DNA from 2 places in the Oerskovia paurometabola genome. Region 1 is predicted to be linked to the other one. Evidence: riboswitches for the same ligand, from Rfam matches in the RefSeq annotation. Region 1 holds a riboswitch; the other holds the start of a gene.
The links. Region 1 has a riboswitch for FMN ahead of pnuC (nicotinamide riboside transporter PnuC). Riboswitches for the same ligand answer to the same signal wherever they lie in the genome.
Positions count from the first base shown of each region.

Region 1 (9,757 bases):
CGCGCTCGAGCGCACGGGTGATCGCGCGGGCGGGCTGGGAGTGCAGCGAGTTGTCGGGGCCCGCGACCTGCCCGGCCGACCGGATCTCGGCGAGCCAGGTGAGGCCGCGGGAGGCCGCGAAGGCCTTGCTGACGACCACGACGGCCGCGGCGCCGTCGGACAGCGGGGACGACGAGCCCGCCGTGATGGTGCCGTCCCGCACGAACGCGGGACGCAGCCCGGCGAGCGCCTCGACCGTGGTGCCGGGGCGGATGCCCTCGTCCTCGGCGACGACGACCGGCTCGCCCTTGCGCTGCGGGACCGTGACGGGCGCGATCTCCTCGGCCAGCCGCCCCTCGGCGCGGGCCGCGGCGGCGAGGGCGTGAGAGCGGGCCGCGTACTCGTCCTGGACCTCGCGGCCGATGCCGCGCGTCGTGCAGCCGCGGTCGGTGGCCTCGCCCATGATCTGGCCGTCGAACGGGTCGCGCAGGCCGTCGTGCGTGAGCGAGTCCGCCATGGTCACGTCGCCGAACGCGAAGCCCTTGCGCGAGCCCAGCACGAGGTGCGGCGCGTTCGTCATGGACTCCTGGCCGCCCGCGACGACGACCGACGCCTCGCCCGTGCGGATCAGGCGCGCCGCGTCGATGATCGCGGTCAGGCCCGACAGGCACAGCTTGTTGATCGTGACCGTCGGGACGTCCCACCCGATGCCTGCCGCGATCGCGGCCTGGCGGGCCGGGCCCTGACCTCCGCCTGCCTGGATGACCTGGCCCATGATCACGGCGTCGACGTCGGTGGCCTCGACCCCGGCGGCGTCGAGCGCGCCGCGGATCGCGTGCGCGCCCAGCTCGTTCGCCGACAGGGACGCGAGCGCGCCCTGGAAGCGCGTGAAGGGCGTGCGCGCGCCGTGCAGGAGGACGGGGACGTGGGCGTCGTTGCTCATGGGGTGCTCCGAGGGGGAAGGGGACCCGGCGCCGTGCTTGTCAGGTGAACGAGGAGGTCCGGTACGGCGCCGGGTGGACGGTGGTGCCGGCCGACGACCGGCCGACGGAGGGTGCGGCGCTCCCGGTACGGGGGAGCGCCGCCGGTGAGGGGCTACACGAACGCGGAGACGCCCGTGATGTCGCGGCCCACGATGAGGGCCTGGACGCTCTCCGTGCCCTCGTACGTGTGCAGGGCCTCGACGTCCGCGAAGTGCCGCGCGACGCGGTTCGCGAGCAGGATGCCGTTGCCGCCGAGCATGTCGCGTGCGCTCGCGGCGATCTCGCGGGCACCGCGCGTGCACGTGTACTTGGCGATCGACGCCTGGGGGCCGCTCAGCGTGCCTGCCTCGTCGAGGCGCGTCATCTGCGCCACGAGGAGCTGCATCTGGGTGAGGGTCGAGAGCATGCGGGTCAGGCGCTCCTGGACCATCTGGTTCGCGGCGAGCGGGCGCCCGAACTGCACACGCTGCTTGGCGTAGGCGACGGCCGTCTCGTAGCAGGCGGTCGCGTGCCCGACGGCGGACCATGCCACCCCGAGGCGCGTCGCCTGGAGCACGCGGCCGGTGTCCTTGAACGACCGCCCGCCCGGGAGCACGGCCGAGGCCGGGACGAACACGTCGGTCAGGACGATGTGGGCCTGCCAGATCGCGCGCAGCGAGACCTTGCCCTCGATGGTCGTGGCCGCGTACCCCGGGGTGTCCTGGGGGACGAGGAAGCCGTGCACCTGGTTGTCGCCGTCGTCGCCGACCAGTCGCGCCCACAGCACCGTGATGTCACCGCACGACCCGAAGCCGATCCACTTCTTCTCGCCGTCGATCACGTAGCCCTCGACGCCGTCGCGGGTCTCGCGGCGGGCCGTGGTCTCGAGCGAGACGGAGTCCGAGCCGTGCGTGGGCTCGGTCAGCGCGAACGCGCCGAGCTTCTCACCGCGTGCGAGCGGGCCGAGCCACTGCGCCTTCTGCTCGTCCGACCCGAGGAGCTGGATCGAGCGCAGGGCGAGCCCGCCCTGGACGCCGCAGATGGTCGCGACCGACCCGTCGCCGCGCGACATCTCCATCTCGGCGAGGCCTGCGCCCATGAGGCTGATCGAGGGGGAGCCGGGGACGTCGACGCCGTCGCGCAGGAAGTCGAGCTCGCCCATGCGCTTGGCCAGGCCGAACGGCACCTCGGCGCGCTCCCAGTACCCGTCGATCACGGGCAGGACCTCGTCCTGGACGAACGCGCGGACCCGCTGCTGCAGCTCGCGGTCGGCGGGCGTCGCGTCCGCGAACGCGTCGGCGTAGTCGATGTCGAGGGGCTGCGAGAGGTCGTAGTCCGGCTCGGTCACGTTGCGGCGGACGGGGTTCTCGATCGTCATGGGTGTGCTCCCGGGCTCGGGCCGGACGTCGGTGTCGGGCGATGGTCCCATGGTGCGTGATATTGCGTCTCAGGTCAAGAGACGGGGTATCAGCACCGTGTTCTTGACCCGTCCAGCAGAGAGGTATAACGTCGGCGGCACTTGTTATACAACCTCTCGTCGTCGGCTACGGTGCCGACGACCGGTCGCAGACGAAGGAGTTCTCGTGACTGAAGTACGCACGGCCGGCGCGCAACGCAGCGCCCAGGACCTGACCCCCTCCGGGGGAGTCCCTATCACCGGACGCAAGGCGGTGGCGCTCGTGGCGGTCCTGCTGCTGGGCGTCCTGGCCTTCCAGCTCAACGCGAGCATGGTGACCCCGGCGCTCCCGCACATGGCGGTCGAGCTCGGTGTCTCGGCGAGCCAGATCGCCCAGGTGTCCTCGCTCTTCTTCCTCGCCGGCTCGGTCGCCGGGATGGTCCTCGCACGATGGGCCGACTTCATCGGTCGGCGACGGGTGCTCGTCATCGTCCTGTGTGTCCTGGCCCTGGGCACGCTGCTGTGCCTGTTCGCCTCGAGCCTTCCCGTCCTCCTCGTCGGACGCGTGCTCCAGGGCGCCTCGGCCGCCACGTTCCAGCTCGCCTACGTGATCCTCAGCGAGGCGATGGCCGTGAAGGTCTTCGGCGTCACCCTCGGCATCATCACGGCGGTCAACGGCGGCGTCGGAGGCATCGACGGCTGGGTCGGCGGGCTGCTCACCGACGCCTACGGCTACCGGTCGATCTTCCTCGTGGTGCTCGTCGTCGGACTCTTCGGCCTGGTCGGAGTCCTGGCCGTGGTGCCCAAGGTCGACCCACCCCGCTCCGAGAAGGGGTCGATGGACTGGGCCGGCGCCGCGGCGCTGTCCGTCGGCCTGATCGGCATGACGTACTTCGTCTCGCAGGGGTCGGCGCTCGGCTGGCTGTCACCCGTGGCGCTCACGTTCCTGGTCGTCACCGCGGTCGCGCTCGTCGTCTTCTGGCGTCTCGAGAAGCGCCATGCCTCTCCGCTCATCGCGGTCCAGCACCTGCGCTCGCGCCAGGTCTGGCCGCTGATCGCGACGACGACGCTCGCGCTCGCCGGGATCTTCGCGGTGATCAACTTCAGCGTCGTCCTCCTGAGCCAGGGTGGGGCGCCCGGCTTCGAGATGACCGCTTCCCGCTCGGCCCTCGTCTACCTCATGCCGGCAGCGCTCATCGGGGTCGTGACCGCGCCCTTGGCGGGCTGGCTCGCGGGCCGCTTCGGGTGGATCAAGGTGCTGCGCGTCGGGATGACCATCAGTCTCGTGGTGCTCGCGGTCGTCGCGACCCTGACCTTCAACCCGTGGGTCGTCGCCGCGATGGTGGCCATCCTGGGCGTCAGCTACAACGGCCTGGTCCTGACGACCGTCAACGGTCTGGGCGTCCTCCTCTCGCCGCGGGAGGCCCCGTCCGCGCTCCCCGGGCTGAACGGCGCCTCGTTCGGGCTCGGTGCGAGCATCGGCATCGGCGTCGTCGCCCCCTTCATCGCACGTGGCACCAGCGCCGGCTACACGACCGGCCTGTGGATCTCGGTCGGCATCACGGCTCTCGCGCTGGTGGCTTCGTGGTTCATCGCCCCGCGCCCCGAGGCGGACGCCCCCGCATGATCGTCCCCACCGCGTCCCGCCGCGTCCCCGCCCCATCGATCCCCCGACCGGAGAACTCATGAACCCCCCTCGCCACCCCCTCTACCTGGACTGCGACACGGGCGTCGACGACACTCTCGCCCTGGCCTACCTGCTGGCCTCGCCGGAGATCGACCTCGTCGGCGTCGGCACCGTGAGCGGGAACGTCGCCGCGGCCCAGGCCGCCCGCAACACGCTCGACCTCCTGGACCTCGCCGGTCGTCCGGACGTCCCCGTCGCGCTCGGCGCCCACGACCGGCTGACGAGCACCTACGGCGGAGGGGTCCCGCACATCCACGGGCACAACGGGGTCGGCGACGTCGAGCTCCCGCGAGCGCGGCGCCAGGTCGAGGAGCAGGACGCTGCCGCCTTCCTCGTGGAGCTGGCCCGGGCGCACGAGGGCCGTCTCCGGATCGTCGCCGTCGGCCCGCTGACCAACCTGGCGAAGGCGCTCGAGCTCGAGCCGGCGCTGCCCGCCATGGTGCGCGAGGTGACGATCATGGGCGGGGCCGCACTGGTCCCTGGAAACGTCAGTGCGGTGGCCGAGGCGAACGTCGCGGGGGACCCCGAGGCCGCGGCCCTCGTGCTCGCTGCCCTGTGGGACGTCACGCTCGTGCCGCTGGACGTCACCATGGAGAACACGTTCGAGGAGGAGCACCGGCAGGCTCTGCTCACGTCGGGGGACCCGTTCGTGGAGACCGTCGGACGCATCCTCGACGTCTACTTCGACTTCCACGTCCCCGAGCTCGGTCGGCGCGCGTCCGCCCTGCACGACCCGCTCGCGGCGGCCGTCGCCGTCGGGGGCGTCCTCCCGTCGTCGGCCCCTCGCGTGCCGGTCGTGGTCGACACGACCGCCGGGCCCGGGCGCGGGCAGACGCTCTGCGACCTGCGCGGACAGAGGCTCGGCCAGGTCGACCACCCGGGAGCACGGGTCCGCGTCGTGCTCTCGACGAGCGAGCCGCTCGCCCCGCACCTCGTCGACCGCCTGCTCCAGCACGCGAGCGTGTCCGCCTGAGCGCACGCCACCTGCGTGCGTGGCCCTGCAGGGCCACGCACGCACGAGCCCGTCGGCACGTCCGTGCACCACTAACCTGGCGAGGACGCCGACTCCTGCCGCTGGAAGGACACCATGACCACGACCGACACCCCCGAGGCCTTCGCGCGACCGGTCACGGCGGCTCCCGGACAACCTCTTCGCGTCGCGGTCTACTCACGGCTCGCGGACGCCATCCGGTCCTCCGAGTTCACGCTCGGCTCGCTGCTCCCGAGCGAGACCGAGCTCGGGACGATGCTCGGCGTGAGCCGGACCGTCGTCCGGGAGGCCCTCATGCTCCTCGAGGAGGACGGCCTGATCGTGACGCGCCGAGGTGTCGGACGGACGGTCGTCAACAGGTTGCCGAGCGTCGGCCTGGAGCGGCTGCGGACCTTCGAGCAGGTCCTGTCGACGGTCGACGAGCCCGTGCGCATCGCGACCCACGAGTTCGGCCTGCAGCCCACGACCGACTTCACGTCGAGAAAGCTGGACGTGGACGCCGCCGCGAACATGTGGTTCCGGGAGTCGGTCGCCTATCGAGGAACCGACCCGGTCGCGATCATCCAGGAGCACCTTCCTGCGGGCCGCTACCTCTCCGACGTGTCCAGAGAGCTCGCGGCGCGTGTCCAGGGCTACGCCGAGCAGGAGGGGACGTTGCTGCGGCTCATGGTCTCGGACCTCGGCCCCGTCTTCGAGGCCGCCGAGTGCGACGTCGCCGTCGGGACGGTCGGGGCCACCCGAGGGCAGCTCCTCGGACTCAAGGCCAAGGACCCCGTGCTCGTCCTGACCCAGACCGCCCAGCTCTCGGGCACCCCCGCCTACCTCGCCAAGGTCGTCGTGTCGCCGGCGGCGGGTCCGCTCGCGATCGTCCAGTCGTCCTCAGCCTGACCCACCCCTCGAAGGAGCTCTCGTGCCGACCCCACCCCCGTTGCCCAGGATCCTCGTCCTCGGCAGCATCAACCACGACGTCACGGCGCGGACCGCACGTCTCCCCGGGCCCGGAGAGACGGTCGGTGGCGGCGTGCTGTCCGCGCAGCCGGGAGGCAAGGGCGCGAACCAGGCCGTCGCGGCTGCCCGGCTCGGGGCGGACACCCGCATGGTCGGGGCGGTCGGCACGGACGAGGCCGGGCACGGACTCGTCGCGGCCCTCGCGGAGGCCGGGGTGGGGACCGACGCGGTCGCGCGCGTGAGCGCCCCCACGGGGACGGCGCTCATCGTGGTCGATGCCGCGGGCGAGAACCAGATCGCGGTCTGCGCGGGCGCCAACGACGACGTCCGGCTGCCGTCGGCGGGGTCCGGCGACTCCGACGTGCTCCTCGCTCAGCTCGAGATCCCGCTCGACGTCGTCGTCGCAGCGGCTCTGGCCTTCCCCGGTTACGTCGCGCTCAACGCCGCGCCTGCGCGCGCCCTGCCCCGTGAGCTGGTCGACCGTGCCGACCTCGTCGTCGTCAACGAGACCGAGTACGCGGCGATGCCTGAGGTGGCGTCGGCGCGGCGGGTCGTGGTCACCTACGGCGGCGACGGGGCGGCCCTGGTCGAGCACGGGGTGGAGACGCTCCGTGTGCCGGCCTACCGCACCGAGGTCGTGAACAGCGTCGGGGCGGGAGACGCCTTCTGCGCCGCCCTGACGCTCTCTCTCGCTGCCGGCCTGCCCGCGGACCACTCGTTGCGCCTCGCGTCGGCCGTCGGGTCCGACGCCGTCTCGCACGAGGCGTCGCAGCCGCCGTTGCGGTCGTGGGACCACTACCGCCGGCGCACGTCCGAGGAGTGAGTCGTCCGGTCGGCGACGGGCACCGGTGCTGGCTCAGCCCCGCACGGGCAGCACGTCAGCCCTGCGCGGCCGCGATGTTGACGAGCCAGCTCACACCGAACCGGTCGACGCACATGCCGAACGCGTCGCCCCACGGTGCGACCTCGAGCGGCACGGTCACGGTGCCGCTCGACGACAGCTTGGCCCAGTAGCCGCGGAGCTCGGCGTCGTCGGCCTGCTCGCCGCTGAGCGAGATCGCGACGCCGCCGCCGGGCGAGTACTCCATCGAGCTCGGGGTGTCGGCGGCCATGAGGACCAGGCCGTTCGGCGCCTCGAGCTGGGAGTGCATGACCTTGTCGGCGTCGGCGGGGTCGTCGGCCGCCTGGAAGTCGGCGAACGTGCTGATGGTCAGCTCGCCGCCGAACACGTCTCGGTAGAACTCGATCGCCGCACGGGCGTCGTCCCGGAAGTTCAGGTACGGGTTGAGTCGAGTCGTCATGGTGTCGCCTTCTCCGTCGCGGTCGGACGTGGTGCGCCCCGCGCGAGCAGGGGCGCACCTTCGAGTATCCGCCCGGCCCACCGGGGCGCAAGAGGTGGCGTCAGGCCTGCCCGGTGGTGGGCGCGGCGGGGGAGGCGCCCGCGAGGATCAGGGCCTTCGAGCGCCGGTCGATGCGCCACCACACGAAGAAGCCCACGAGCGTGAACGCCCCGTAGAACACGTACATGAACGCCGACGCGTAGAAGCCCGCGTCGACCAGCAGGGGCACGCCAACGATGTCCACGGCGACCCAGATCAGCCAGAACTCGACCCAGCCCTTGGCCATGCCGTACGTCGCGAGCAGCGAGCCCATGAAGATCCACGCGTCGGCCCACACGGGCTCGTACGACTCCAGCGCGCGGAAGATCGGGGTCAGGAGCGCTGTCCCGGCCACGAGCGCGACGACCAGGAAGGCGCGCTGCCGCCACGAGGCCCAGCGCGGCACGACCGCCACGCCGTGGCTGTCGGCGTCCGCCTCCCCGAGACGGTCGCGCGTCCGGCGCCACTGCACCCACCCGTACACCGACACGACGACGAACATGACCTGGCGCCCGGCCTGGCCGAGCAGGTTGACGGGGTTGGGCGTCGCGAACACGGCCCCGAGGAACACCGTGAGCAGCAGGAGGTTCCCGACGATCCCCACGGGCCACGCCCAGATCTTGCGGCGCATGCCGCCGAGCGCGGACGCGAGCCCGAACCCGTTGCCCACGATCTCGCGCCACAGCAGGTGCTGGTCGCCGATCGTGAGCTGCGCGTCGAAGAGCGCGTGGATCAGGTCCATGGGGTGTTTCCTCGTCGTCCCGGGCACGTCGGCTCCGGGGTGAGGGCGGGCGGCGGGTCGGTCCGCCCGTTCCCGGGCTGCCCGACGGCGTCGCTCACCACGGCCAGGCCGGTCCCGCTGGTCGGGGGCGGGCTCGACGGATCGTCTGCCCGGCCCGGCCGGGACGGCCGTGCCGCACGTGCTTCCTCCCATCCGGACTTTCACCGTCGGTCCTGGAGTTCCACCAGGTCAACCGCGCGTGGGCGCGGGTCGCGGACTGTCACCGCCGGCTCGGAATTGCACCGACCCCGGAGCACGTTCGTGCGTACTGCTTGCTGTGTGCTGCAACCTCTGATGCTACTCGCGCATTCCCGGGCCCGTCAGGGCGCCCAGGGCTCGTCCCGACGTGTTCAGGCGAGCGCGTCGCGGACCGCGCGGGCGACCTCGTCGGGGTCGGCGTCGCCGTCGAGCACGGTCACGACGACTCTGCGGCCCGATGCGTCACCCGACCGCGCGAGGGCGTCCCCCGAGCCGCGCGCAGGCGACGTGGGTGCGGGGGTGGGCTCCGTCGTCGGGCCGGCGGGGTTGCGGGCCGCGCGGCGCAGGTCCGCGAACGCCTCCTCGAGCTCGGGGCGCAGGTCCTGGTCCGGGTCGCGCAGCCAGCGCCGCAGGATCGCGTTGTGCACCGCGACGACCGACGCCGCGAACGCGACCGACGCGGTCGAGTTGCGGGTGTCCGCGGGCAGCGAGTCGCGCAGGTAGGACGTGAACGCGCGCTCGTAGCGGTGCGTCGTCACGAGCTCGCGGTCGCGCAGCGCGGGCACGTCCTGCAGCAGGCGGTGCCGCGCGACCGACGTCTCGCGCTGGCCCACGTGGTGGTCGAACACGAGCCGCGCGGCCTTGCACACCTCGACGTACGGGTCGACGTTCTCGAGCTCCTCGGGGGTCACCCCGCGCGCCGCGGGACGGGTCTCGCCGAGCAGGACCACGACGGCGTCGAGCAGCAGCTCGTGGTCCGCGAAGACCACGTCCTCCTTGGATCGGAAACGGCGGAAGAACGTGGCCCGGCTGATCTGTGCGGCGTCGGCGATGTCCTCGACGGTCGTCTGCTCGTAGCCCTTGCGGGTGAACAGCTCGATCGCCGCGTCCACCGCCTGCGCGTGCGTGTTGCTTCGTGCGGCACTCATGGACGGGACGCTACACGGCGTGCGCGGCCGGGGAGGAGCGACGAGGGACGGTGGGCGCGCTGCGTTCGTCAGGTGGTCCCCGGTCGGTCGCCGCGCGGGGGGCCCGACGGCGTCGCTACAGTGACGAGAGAGGCGGCGGCAGGCGGGGACGACCGGGAGGCGACGCGGATGACGGACGGCGACGAGGCCGGGACGGGCGACGAGGGACGCGCCCCGGGCGGAGACAGCGCGGCGCGCTCGTGGAAGAGCGTCGACCACCACGCCCAGCGGGACGCGTGGAGCGAGCGGTTCTCGCGCGGTGGCCCGGCGGACTTCCTCTACGGGGCCATCGTCGCGGGGTTCATGCTCGCGGTGTCGAGCACGCACGACGCATCGAGCGACTTCGTGGTCCTCGCGGTCGCGGGCGTCCTGATCATCTACTGGGCGGCGCACGTCTACGTGTCGGCGCTGGGGGGCCGGTTCCGCGACGCTGACCACTCGATCATTCAGCGTCTGAGGCTGGCGTCG
Region 1 is NZ_JAFBBV010000001.1:3,940,930-3,950,686, reverse strand. It holds gene JOD48_RS17620 (acetyl-CoA C-acyltransferase) at 1-922, opposite strand, end outside; gene JOD48_RS17615 (acyl-CoA dehydrogenase family protein) at 1,075-2,319, opposite strand; gene JOD48_RS17610 (MFS transporter) at 2,525-3,964, shown strand; gene JOD48_RS17605 (nucleoside hydrolase) at 4,023-4,997, shown strand; gene JOD48_RS17600 (GntR family transcriptional regulator) at 5,112-5,903, shown strand; gene JOD48_RS17595 (ribokinase) at 5,926-6,786, shown strand; gene JOD48_RS17590 (VOC family protein) at 6,842-7,264, opposite strand; gene pnuC (nicotinamide riboside transporter PnuC) at 7,365-8,084, opposite strand; FMN riboswitch at 8,259-8,384, opposite strand; gene JOD48_RS17580 (TetR/AcrR family transcriptional regulator) at 8,474-9,250, opposite strand; gene JOD48_RS17575 (hypothetical protein) at 9,419-9,757, shown strand, end outside.

Region 2 (9,757 bases), 1.6 Mb from region 1:
GAGATGTTGTGAGCACCGCCGAGCGCGAGAACCCGACCCGGGCCCTGATCGACACGGTCCTGTTCGACTTCGGCAACGTCCTGGTGACCTGGGACCCGTACGCCGCCTACGTGGGGCGCATGGACCGCGCCGACGTCGAGGCCTTCTTCGAGGCCGTCGACTTCCCCACGTTCAACGCCCGCCAGGACGCGGGCCGGTCCTGGGCCGACGCGCGGCGCGAGATCGCCGAGCACCACCCCGAGCACGTGAGCCTGCTCGACGTGTACACCGAGAACTTCGCGGCGAGCCTCGTGGGGCCCGTGCCCGGCACGGAGGAGGTGGTGCGAGAGCTGCGTGCCCTCGGCGTGCGGCTGTACGGCCTGACGAACTGGTCCGCGGAGATGTTCCACGAGGCCGAGCCCGCAGCCCCGGCGATCGGGCTCATGCAGGACGTCCTGGTCTCGGGGCGCGTGGGGCTCGTCAAGCCGGACCCGCGCATCTTCGAGGCCGCGACCGAGCGCTTCGCCCTGGACCCTGCGCGCACCCTGTTCGTCGACGACTCCGTGGCGAACGTCACGGCCGCCGCCGGGCTGGGGTTCCGGACCCTGCGCTTCGAGGACGCCGCGGGGTTGCGTGCGGTGCTGCGCGACCTCGGCGTCGGGGTGCGCACCTCCTGAGCGGGACCGGGCGGAGGCCCGTCCCGGGGCGGGCCGGGAGGGGCGTACCGCCTAGACTCGCCCCATGCGTGTGCTCTTCGCCGGAACCCCGGACGTGGCCGTCCCGGCCCTCGATGCCCTGATCGACTCCCGGCACGAGGTGGTCGCCGTCCTCACCCGCGCCGACGCGCCCTCGGGTCGCGGCCGCCGGCTGACACCCAGCCCTGTGCGGGTGCGTGCGGAGGAGGCCGGGATCCCGGTCATCACGGACCGCCCCCGCGGCGAGGAGTTCGTGGCCCGGCTCGCGGCCCTGGAGGTCGACTGCGCGCCCGTGGTGGCGTACGGCGAGATCCTGCGCCGCGAGGTGCTCGACGTCCCCCGCCTCGGCTGGGTCAACCTGCACTTCTCGGTCCTGCCCGCCTGGCGCGGCGCGGCCCCCGTGCAGCGCGCGATCATCGCGGGCGACGAGGTCACGGGAGCCACGACGTTCCTCATCGAGGAGGGACTGGACTCGGGGCCCGTGCTGGGCACCATGACCGAGACCATCCGTCCCCGCGACACCGCTGGCGACCTCCTGGGCCGGCTCGCGGCCTCGGGCGCCGGGCTGCTCGTGGCGACGCTCGACGCGATCGAGGACGGCGCCGCGTCCCCGGTCGTCCAGCCCGCCGAGGGGATCAGCACGGCCGCGAAGCTGACCCCCGAGGACGCGCACGTGCGCTGGGCGCACCCTGCGCTCGCGATCGACCGCCAGGTGCGCGGCTGCACGCCCGCCCCCGGCGCCTGGACCACGCTGCCCGACGGCGCCCGCCTGGGCCTGGGACCCGTGACGCCGCGCCCCGACGTGGACGACCTGGCGCCCGGCGAGCTGCGCGCCGCCAAGCGTGAGGTCCTGGTGGGCACCGGCACGCACGCGGTCGCGCTCGGCGAGGTCGCGCCCATGGGCAAGAAGCACATGACCGCGACCGACTGGGCACGCGGCGCCCGCCTGGGTGAGCACGTCGTCCTGGGCACCCCTGACGAGACGAAGGACCACGCATGAGCGGCGAGGCACGCACCGGCGGCACCCCCGGGTCCGAAGGCGGACACGGCGGGCACGGTGGGCCCGGCGAGCACGGCGGGCACGGTGGCCGTGACCACAGTGACCACAGTGACCGCGGTGACCGCGGTGACCGTCGTGACGCGCGCGGACACGAGCGCGGGGCGGCCCGCGTCCGGGGCGCGGGCCAGCGCTCGGAGGCGGCGCCCTCGCAGCGCGCCAAGGGCGCCGACCCGGCACGCAACGTCGCGTTCGACGTCCTGCAGGAGGTCGCGACCTCCGACGCGTACGCCAACCTCGTCCTGCCCCCGCTGCTGCGCTCACGCGGCATCCGTGGTCGCGACGCCGCGTTCGCGACCGAGCTCGCCTACGGCACCCTGCGCCTGCGCGGGCGCTACGACGCGATCATCGCCCAGTGCGTCGACCGCCCCCTCGACCAGGTCGACCCGAACGTGCTCGACCTGCTGCGTCTCGGGGCCCACCAGCTCCTGGGCATGCGCGTGGCCCAGCACGCGGCCGTCTCGGAGACCGTGGGCCTGGCCCGCGCCCGTGCCGGGGCGGGCAGCGCACAGTTCGTCAACGCGGTCCTGCGCAAGATCTCCCGCTCGAGCCTCGAGGAGTGGCTCGAGGCCATCACGCTCGAGGCGCCCGACGACGTCACTCGCCTCGCGATCACCCAGTCCCACCCGGTGTGGATCGCCCGGGCCATGCGGGAGGCCCTCGTCGGCACGGGACGCTCGGCCGACGACCTGGCCGAGCTCCTCGAGGCCGACAACGCCGCGCCGCGCGTGACGCTCGTCGCCCGCCCGGGCCTGGTCAGCCGCGAGCGCCTCGCGGGCGAGGTCACCCACGACGTGCGCGGGGACGCCACGACCACCCCCGGGCGCTGGGCGCCCACGGCCCTGGTCCTGTCGGGCTCGGACCCGGCCGCGATCCCCGCGGTCCGGTACGGGGCCGCCGGCGTCCAGGACGAGGGGTCCCAGCTCGTGACGCTCGCGTTCGCGGCAGTACCGACGCTGCCCACGCTCGCCTCGGCCGGTGACGGTGCCTCGGCGGGCGACGGCGCAGCGAACCCCGACGAGCGCTGGCTCGACCTGTGCGCGGGCCCGGGCGGCAAGGCCGCGCTCCTGGCGTCCCTCGCGGGCGAGCAGGGGGCGCGCATCGTCGCGAACGAGGTCGCCCCCCACCGGGCCCGTCTGGTCGAGCAGGCGCTCGCGGCCGTGCCCGCCGACGCGGTCGAGCGGGTGCAGGTGGGCGACGGACGCCAGGTGGGGGTCGAGGAGCCCGGCGCGTACGACCGCGTGCTCGTCGACGCCCCCTGCACGGGCCTGGGCGCGCTGCGCCGCCGCCCCGAGTCGCGCTGGCGCCGCACCCCCGGGGACATCGCGACCCTCACGACCCTGCAGCGCGAGCTCCTCGGCTCAGCCCTGGACGCCGTGCGTCCCGGTGGCGTCGTCGGGTACGTGACGTGCTCCCCGCACCTCGCGGAGACCCAGCTCGTGGTCAAGGACGTCCTGGCCGGGCGCGGCGACGTCGAGGTCCTCGACGCGGCCGCCGCGGTGCGCCAGGTCGCCGGGGACGACATCCCGCTCGCGGACCGCACCGACGTGCAGCTGTGGCCACACGTGCACGGCACCGACGCGATGCACCTGACGCTGCTGCGCCGTCGGGCCTGAGGCGCCCTGCCCACGGCCTGGTCGGGTGGTCAAGGCCACCCGACCAGGCCGTGGGGCGTCCGCGCACGGCGCAGGGGCGCCCTCTAGGCTGGTGCCCATGTCCGCACTCATCGCCCCCAGCATCCTGTCCGCCGACTTCGCGAACCTCGAGCGCGACCTGGGCGCGATCGCGACCGCCGACTACGCGCACGTTGACGTGATGGACAACCACTTCGTGCCCAACCTGACCCTGGGTCTGCCGATCTTCGAGCGCCTCGCCCAGGTGTCCCCGGTGCCGCTCGACGCGCACCTCATGATCGCCGACCCGGACCGCTGGGCCCCCGGCTACGCCGAGGTCGGCGCCGCGTCCGTCACGTTCCACGCCGAGGCCGCCACCGCCCCCGTGCGCCTGGCGCGCGAGCTGCGCCGCCTGGGCTCGCGCGCAGGCCTCGCGCTGCGCCCCGCGACGTCGGTCGAGCCGTTCCTGGACCTGCTGCCCGAGTTCGACATGCTCCTGGTCATGTCCGTCGAGCCCGGCTTCGGCGGCCAGTCCTTCATCGAGGGCGTGCTGCCCAAGGTCCGCCGTATCCGCGACGCCGTGTCCGACGCCGGGCTCGACGTGTGGGTCCAGGTCGACGGCGGCATCTCGCGCGCCACCATCGAGCGCGCGGCCGAGGCCGGGGCCAACGTGTTCGTCGCCGGCTCGGCCGTGTACGGCGCGGAGAACGTGCCCGAGGAGATCGCGGCCCTGCGGGCGCTCGCGGACCAGCACACGCACTGACCCCGGCCGGCCGCCCGACGGTCCGTTCCAGGCGCCCCGCTCGGGGGCGCCGCGCCCCGGGACCGTTCACATCGTTCCAGCCCGCGGGACGCAGCGGATCGAGTTCCTGCGGGGGAATCCCGGTGTGGCATGCTGGGTGGAGACGGGACGCCGGGCGCAGCGCACCTCAGGGAGCGCGAGCCAGGGTCTCGACGGTCAGCAGCATCAGCAGTACGCACACACGTGCTCCGGGGTCGGTGTAATTCCGAGCCGGCGGTGACAGTCCGCGACCCACGCCTCGGCGTGGTTGACCTGGTGGAACTCCAGGACCGACGGTGAAAGTCCGGATGGGAGGAAGTACGTGGCGGCGCGGGGCAGAGCCCTGTGCCGTGGTGTCGTGACGTCCGTGGACCCTTGAGGTCCCCAGACGTCGTCGACCACCCCTCACCCCGGAGCGTCGTGCTCACCGGGAGGAGGATCATGGGCGCCAGGCCCTCACTGACGATCGACGACGCGATGCTGCGTGCGCTCGAGCTGGCCGCGCGCGGCCCGGCCCATGGCCCCAACCCGCGCGTGGGCGCCGTCCTGCTGGGCCCTGCGCCCCGCCCCCCGGGCTCCCTGCCCGCCGCCGCCGCCCGCGGCCTCGTGGACGGCTCGCCCCGGGTGGTGCTCGCCGAAGGCTTCCACCGGGGCGCCGGCACCGCGCACGCCGAGGCGGCCGCCCTGGCCGACGCCCGCGAGCGCGGCGTGGACGTGCACGGCGCGACGGCCGTGGTCACGCTCGAACCGTGCAACCACACCGGACGCACGGGGCCGTGCGCGCAGGCGCTGCTGGACGCGGGCGTGGCCGAGGTCGTCTACGCGGTCGCGGACCCGAACCCCGTCGCGACCGGGGGCGGCGAGCGCCTCCGCGCGGCCGGTATCCGGGTGGCCCCCGGGCTGCGCGAGGCCGAGGGAGAGCGACTCCTGGGGCCGTGGCTCGTCGCCGTGCGCCGCGGGAGCCCCTACGTGACCCTCAAGCTCGCCTCGACCCTCGACGGGCGCGTGGCGGCCACCGACGGCACCTCGCAGTGGATCACCGGGCCCACGGCCCGCCAGCACGCGCACCGGGTCCGTGCGCAGGTCGACGCGATCCTCGTGGGTACCGGGACCGTCGTGGCCGACGACCCGTCGCTCACGGCGCGCACAGGGGAGCCGGAGCCGGAGCTCGCCGAGCACCAGCCCCTGCGCGTCGCTGATGGGGTGGTCGGGCCGGAGCCGGGGCTTGCCGAGCACCAGCCCCTGCGCGTCGTCGTCGGGCTCCGTGACCTTCCTCCGGGCGCGCGGCTCGCGCCGGGCGGGCCCTGGACGAGCGACGGCGGCGGGCCCGTGCTGCACGTGCGTACGCACGACGTCCACGCGGTCCTGGCCGGGCTGGCCGCGCGCGAGGTGCGCCACGTCCTGGTCGAGGGCGGCCCGGGGCTGGCGACGGCGTTCCTCGCGGCTGGGACGGTCGACGAGGTCCACGCCTACCTCGCACCCGTGCTCCTGGGTGCGGGCCTGGGGGCGGTGGGAGACCTCGGCGTGACCACGCTCGCGGGCGCCCCCCGCTTCTCCACGCACGACGTGCGGCGACTCGGCGAGGACGTCCTGGTCGTGGCCCGGGCCGTGCCCGCTGCGCCGTCCGTGCCCTCCACGCCTCCTGGTACCGCCCCCGGCCTCGGCGTGGCGGGACCACCCGAGCCCGATGCCCGGACCTCCCCCCACGACAGCACCCACCGCACCACCCCCGAACAGGAGAAGTGATGTTCACCGGAATCGTCGAAGAGATCGGCACGGTCCGCGAGATCGCGTTCCCCGGGGGTGAGACCTCCGACGCCGTCCTGACGGTGCACGGCCCCCTCGCCACCTCGGACGCCCGCCTGGGCGACTCGATCGCGGTCGACGGCGTGTGCCTGACCGTCACGGGCGTGGGACAGGACGGCACCTTCACCGCCGACGTCATGCCCGAGTCCCTGCGTCGCACCGCCCTGGGCGGTCTGCGCCCCGGCTCGTCCGTGAACCTGGAGCGGGCCGTGCGCGCCGACACGCGCCTGGGCGGTCACATCGTGCAGGGACACGTCGACGGCGTCGGGTCCCTCGCGCGCCGGACCCCGGGGGAGCGGTGGGACGACCTGGTCGTGTCCACGCCCCCGGGGCTGACGCGCTACGTCGCGGAGAAGGGCTCGATCACGGTCAGCGGCGTGTCCCTCACGGTGACCCACGTGGACGACACCTCGTTCGGGGTGTCCCTGATCCCCACGACGCTCGAGGCCACGAACCTGGGCTCCCTCGTCCCCGGGGACCGGGTCAACCTCGAGGTCGACGTCCTCGCGAAGTACGTCGAGAGACTCCTCACGACCGGTGCCGCCCTCCTGGCCGGCCGGGACGGTCGGGCGCTCGCGGCCACCGACGATCCCGCGAGCGCCTCCGGCCCGGCGGACGCCCCCAGGACCAGCGCAGCACAGGAATGAGCACCGCCATGAACCCCCAGCCCGACGCCGCCCGTCCCGGCGACGCCACCCCCCACCCGTCCGAGCACCCCGGGCACGTCCGGACCGGCACCATCGAGGAGGCCCTCGACGCGATCCGCGCCGGGCGTCCCGTCCTGGTCGCCGACTCCCCGGACCGCGAGAATGAGGCCGACGTGGTCTTCGCGGCCGGGACCGTGACCCCCGAGTGGGTCGCCTGGACCATCCGGCACTCCTCGGGCTACCTGTGCGCGCCCATGCCGGCCGCGCGGGCCGACGCCCTGGACCTGCCGCTCATGGTGCCCCACAGCCAGGACCCGAGGCGCACGGCCTACACGGTCACGGTCGACGCCGCCACGGGCGTCACGACCGGGATCTCCGCCGTCGACCGGGCCAGGACCCTGCACGTCCTGGCCGACCCCGCCTCGGGTGCGGTCGACCTCATCCGGCCCGGGCACGTCCTGCCCCTGCGCGCCGTCCCGGGCGGGGTGCTGCACCGTGCCGGGCACACCGAGGCCGCGGTCGACCTCGTGCGCCTGGCAGGGGCAGGCGAGGTCGGAGGCATCGCCGAGCTCGTCAACGACGACGGCACCATGATGCGGCTCGACGACGCGGCCCGGGCGGCCGAGGACGCCGGGCTGGTGCTCCTCACGATCGCCGACCTCATCGCGTGGCGCCGCGAGCACGACCCCGCCGTCCCCGAGCAGGACACGCAGCCCACGCTCGTGCCCCGCGTGCAGGCCACGAGCGTGGCCGACCTGCCTACCGCGCACGGCCACTTCCGCGTCCACGGGTACCGCGACCTGCGTACCGGGGCGGAGCACGTGGCCCTCGTGCCCGTGGCGGTCCCTGCGGGGGGCGGCGCCCTCGCCGGCACCGGGCAGGACGGCGCCACCGTCGCACCGCTCGTGCGCGTGCACTCCGAGTGCCTGACCGGGGACGCGTTCGGGTCGCTGCGCTGCGACTGCGGCCCCCAGCTCCAGGCCTCCATGGAACGCGTCGCCGCACTGGGCGGGGCCGTGGTGTACCTGCGGGGGCACGAAGGACGCGGCATCGGCCTGCTCGCCAAGATCGGCGCCTACGAGCTGCAGGACGCCGGGTTCGACACCGTCCAGGCCAACCTCGAGCTCGGGTGGCCCGTGGACCGCCGTGAGTACGGCGCCGCTGCCGCGATCCTGCACGACCTCGGCCTCGACCGCGTCACGCTCCTCACCAACAACCCCGCGAAGGTCACGGGGCTCGCCGCGCACGGCATCGACGTCGCCGACGCCCACCGGCTCGAGGTCGGGCACGGCGAGCACAACCACGGCTACCTCATGACGAAGAAGGTCGCCATGGGCCACCTCCTAGACAGCCTCGAGATCACCCCCGAGCACACCCCCGACACAGCACCCACCACCCACACCACCAAGGAGAACGACCGATGAGCGGCGCAGGAGCACCCCAGATCACCGTCGACGGCACCGGACTGCGGATCACCGTCGTGGCCGCCAGCTGGCACACCGAGGTCATGGACGGCCTCCTCGCAGGGGCCCGCCGGGCGCTCGCGGCCGCGCACGTCACGCACGTCACCGAGATCCGCGTCCCCGGGTCGTTCGAGCTGCCCGTCGCGGCCGCGCGCGCCGCCGAGCACGGCGCGGACGCCGTCGTCGCGCTGGGCGTCGTGATCCGCGGCGGGACCCCGCACTTCGAGTACGTGTGCTCGGCCGCCACGACGGGCCTGACCTACGTCTCGGTACGCACCGGGGTCCCCGTGGGCTTCGGGGTGCTCACGTGCGACGACGAGCAGCAGGCGCTCGACCGGGCGGGGCTGCCCGGCTCCCGGGAGGACAAGGGCGCGGAGGCCGTCGAGGCGGCCATCGCGACGGTCGTGGCGCTGCGCGACCTCTGAGCACCCGCTGACGGCCCGACGGCGTGGCGCCCCCTCGATGCGCACGCACCGAAGGGGCGCCGCGGTCGCCCGGTGACCGGTGGGCGGGACAGATCCACCCGGCCACCGCCGGGCGACTACCCTGGTCGGGTGAAGACGTTCGAAGGGCTGTTCGCCGAGCTCACCGAGAAGGCCACCACCCGACCCGCCGGTTCCGGCACGGTCGCGGAGCTGGATGCCGGTGTCCATGCGATCGGGAAGAAGATCGTCGAGGAGGCCGCCGAGGTATGGATGGCGGCCGAGTACGAGGGCGACGACAAGACGGCCGAGGAGATCTCCCAGCTGCTGTACCACGTGCAGGTGCTGCTCCTCGCCAAGGGCCTGACCCTGCAGGACGTGTACAAGCATCTGTGAACCCGGCCAGGTCCGGGTCCAGGGGGAGGCGCACGGAGGCTCAGGCCACCGGGTCGCTTCCCTCACGCATGTCCGTCCGCAGTCGTCCACCGTCCGTCCCCGCGCACCGGCCCTCGCCGGTGCGCCGACCGGGTGATCGGTCCCCCTGACCGCCCCGCCCCCCGAACTCCCCAAGAAACGCGAGGACCCCGTGCTCCGCATCGCCGTTCCCAACAAGGGCTCCCTGTCCGAGCCCGCCGTCGACATGCTCCGCGAGGCCGGCTACCGCCAGCGCCGCGACACCCGCGAGCTCGTGCTCGCGGACCCGGACAACGACGTCGAGTTCTTCTTCCTGCGCCCGCGCGACATCGCCGTGTACGTCGGCACCGGCACGGTCGACGCCGGCATCACAGGCCGCGACCTGCTGCTCGACTCGGGCGCAGCGGCCGTCGAGCACATGCAGCTCGGCTTCGCCGGATCCACGTTCCGGTACGCCGCCCCCGTGGGCACCATCACGTCCCTCGACCAGGTCGAGGGCCTGCGCGTCGCCACGTCCTACGAGGTCCTGGTGGAGAACCACCTGCGGTCCAACGGCGTCACGGCCTCCGTGGTGCACCTGGACGGCGCGGTCGAGTCCGCGGTCCAGCTCGGCATCGCCGACGTCGTCGCGGACGTCGTGTCCACCGGCACGACCCTGCGCGGGGCCGGCCTGGAGGTCTTCGGCGACCCCATCCTGAAGTCCGAGGCCGTCCTGATCCGCCCGGCCTCCGTGACCGACGACGCGGTCTCCGCAGGCCTCGAGACGCTCACACGCCGACTGCTGGGCGTCCTCACGGCCCGCCAGTACGTCCTGATGGACTACGACGTACCCGCACACCTCGTCGAGGCCGCGGTGGCCCTCACGCCCGGCCTGGAGTCC
Region 2 is NZ_JAFBBV010000001.1:2,376,559-2,386,315, reverse strand. It holds gene JOD48_RS10700 (primosomal protein N') at 1-12, shown strand, start outside; gene JOD48_RS10695 (HAD family hydrolase) at 9-656, shown strand; gene fmt (methionyl-tRNA formyltransferase) at 721-1,674, shown strand; gene JOD48_RS10685 (RsmB/NOP family class I SAM-dependent RNA methyltransferase) at 1,671-3,347, shown strand; gene rpe (ribulose-phosphate 3-epimerase) at 3,445-4,107, shown strand; FMN riboswitch at 4,326-4,451, shown strand; gene ribD (bifunctional diaminohydroxyphosphoribosylaminopyrimidine deaminase/5-amino-6-(5-phosphoribosylamino)uracil reductase RibD) at 4,567-5,871, shown strand; gene JOD48_RS10670 (riboflavin synthase) at 5,871-6,578, shown strand; gene ribB (3,4-dihydroxy-2-butanone-4-phosphate synthase) at 6,587-8,002, shown strand; gene ribH (6,7-dimethyl-8-ribityllumazine synthase) at 7,999-8,466, shown strand; gene JOD48_RS10655 (phosphoribosyl-ATP diphosphatase) at 8,596-8,859, shown strand; gene hisG (ATP phosphoribosyltransferase) at 9,050-9,757, shown strand, end outside.
Region 2: another riboswitch for FMN. It lies ahead of ribD (bifunctional diaminohydroxyphosphoribosylaminopyrimidine deaminase/5-amino-6-(5-phosphoribosylamino)uracil reductase RibD); the one in region 1 lies ahead of pnuC (nicotinamide riboside transporter PnuC).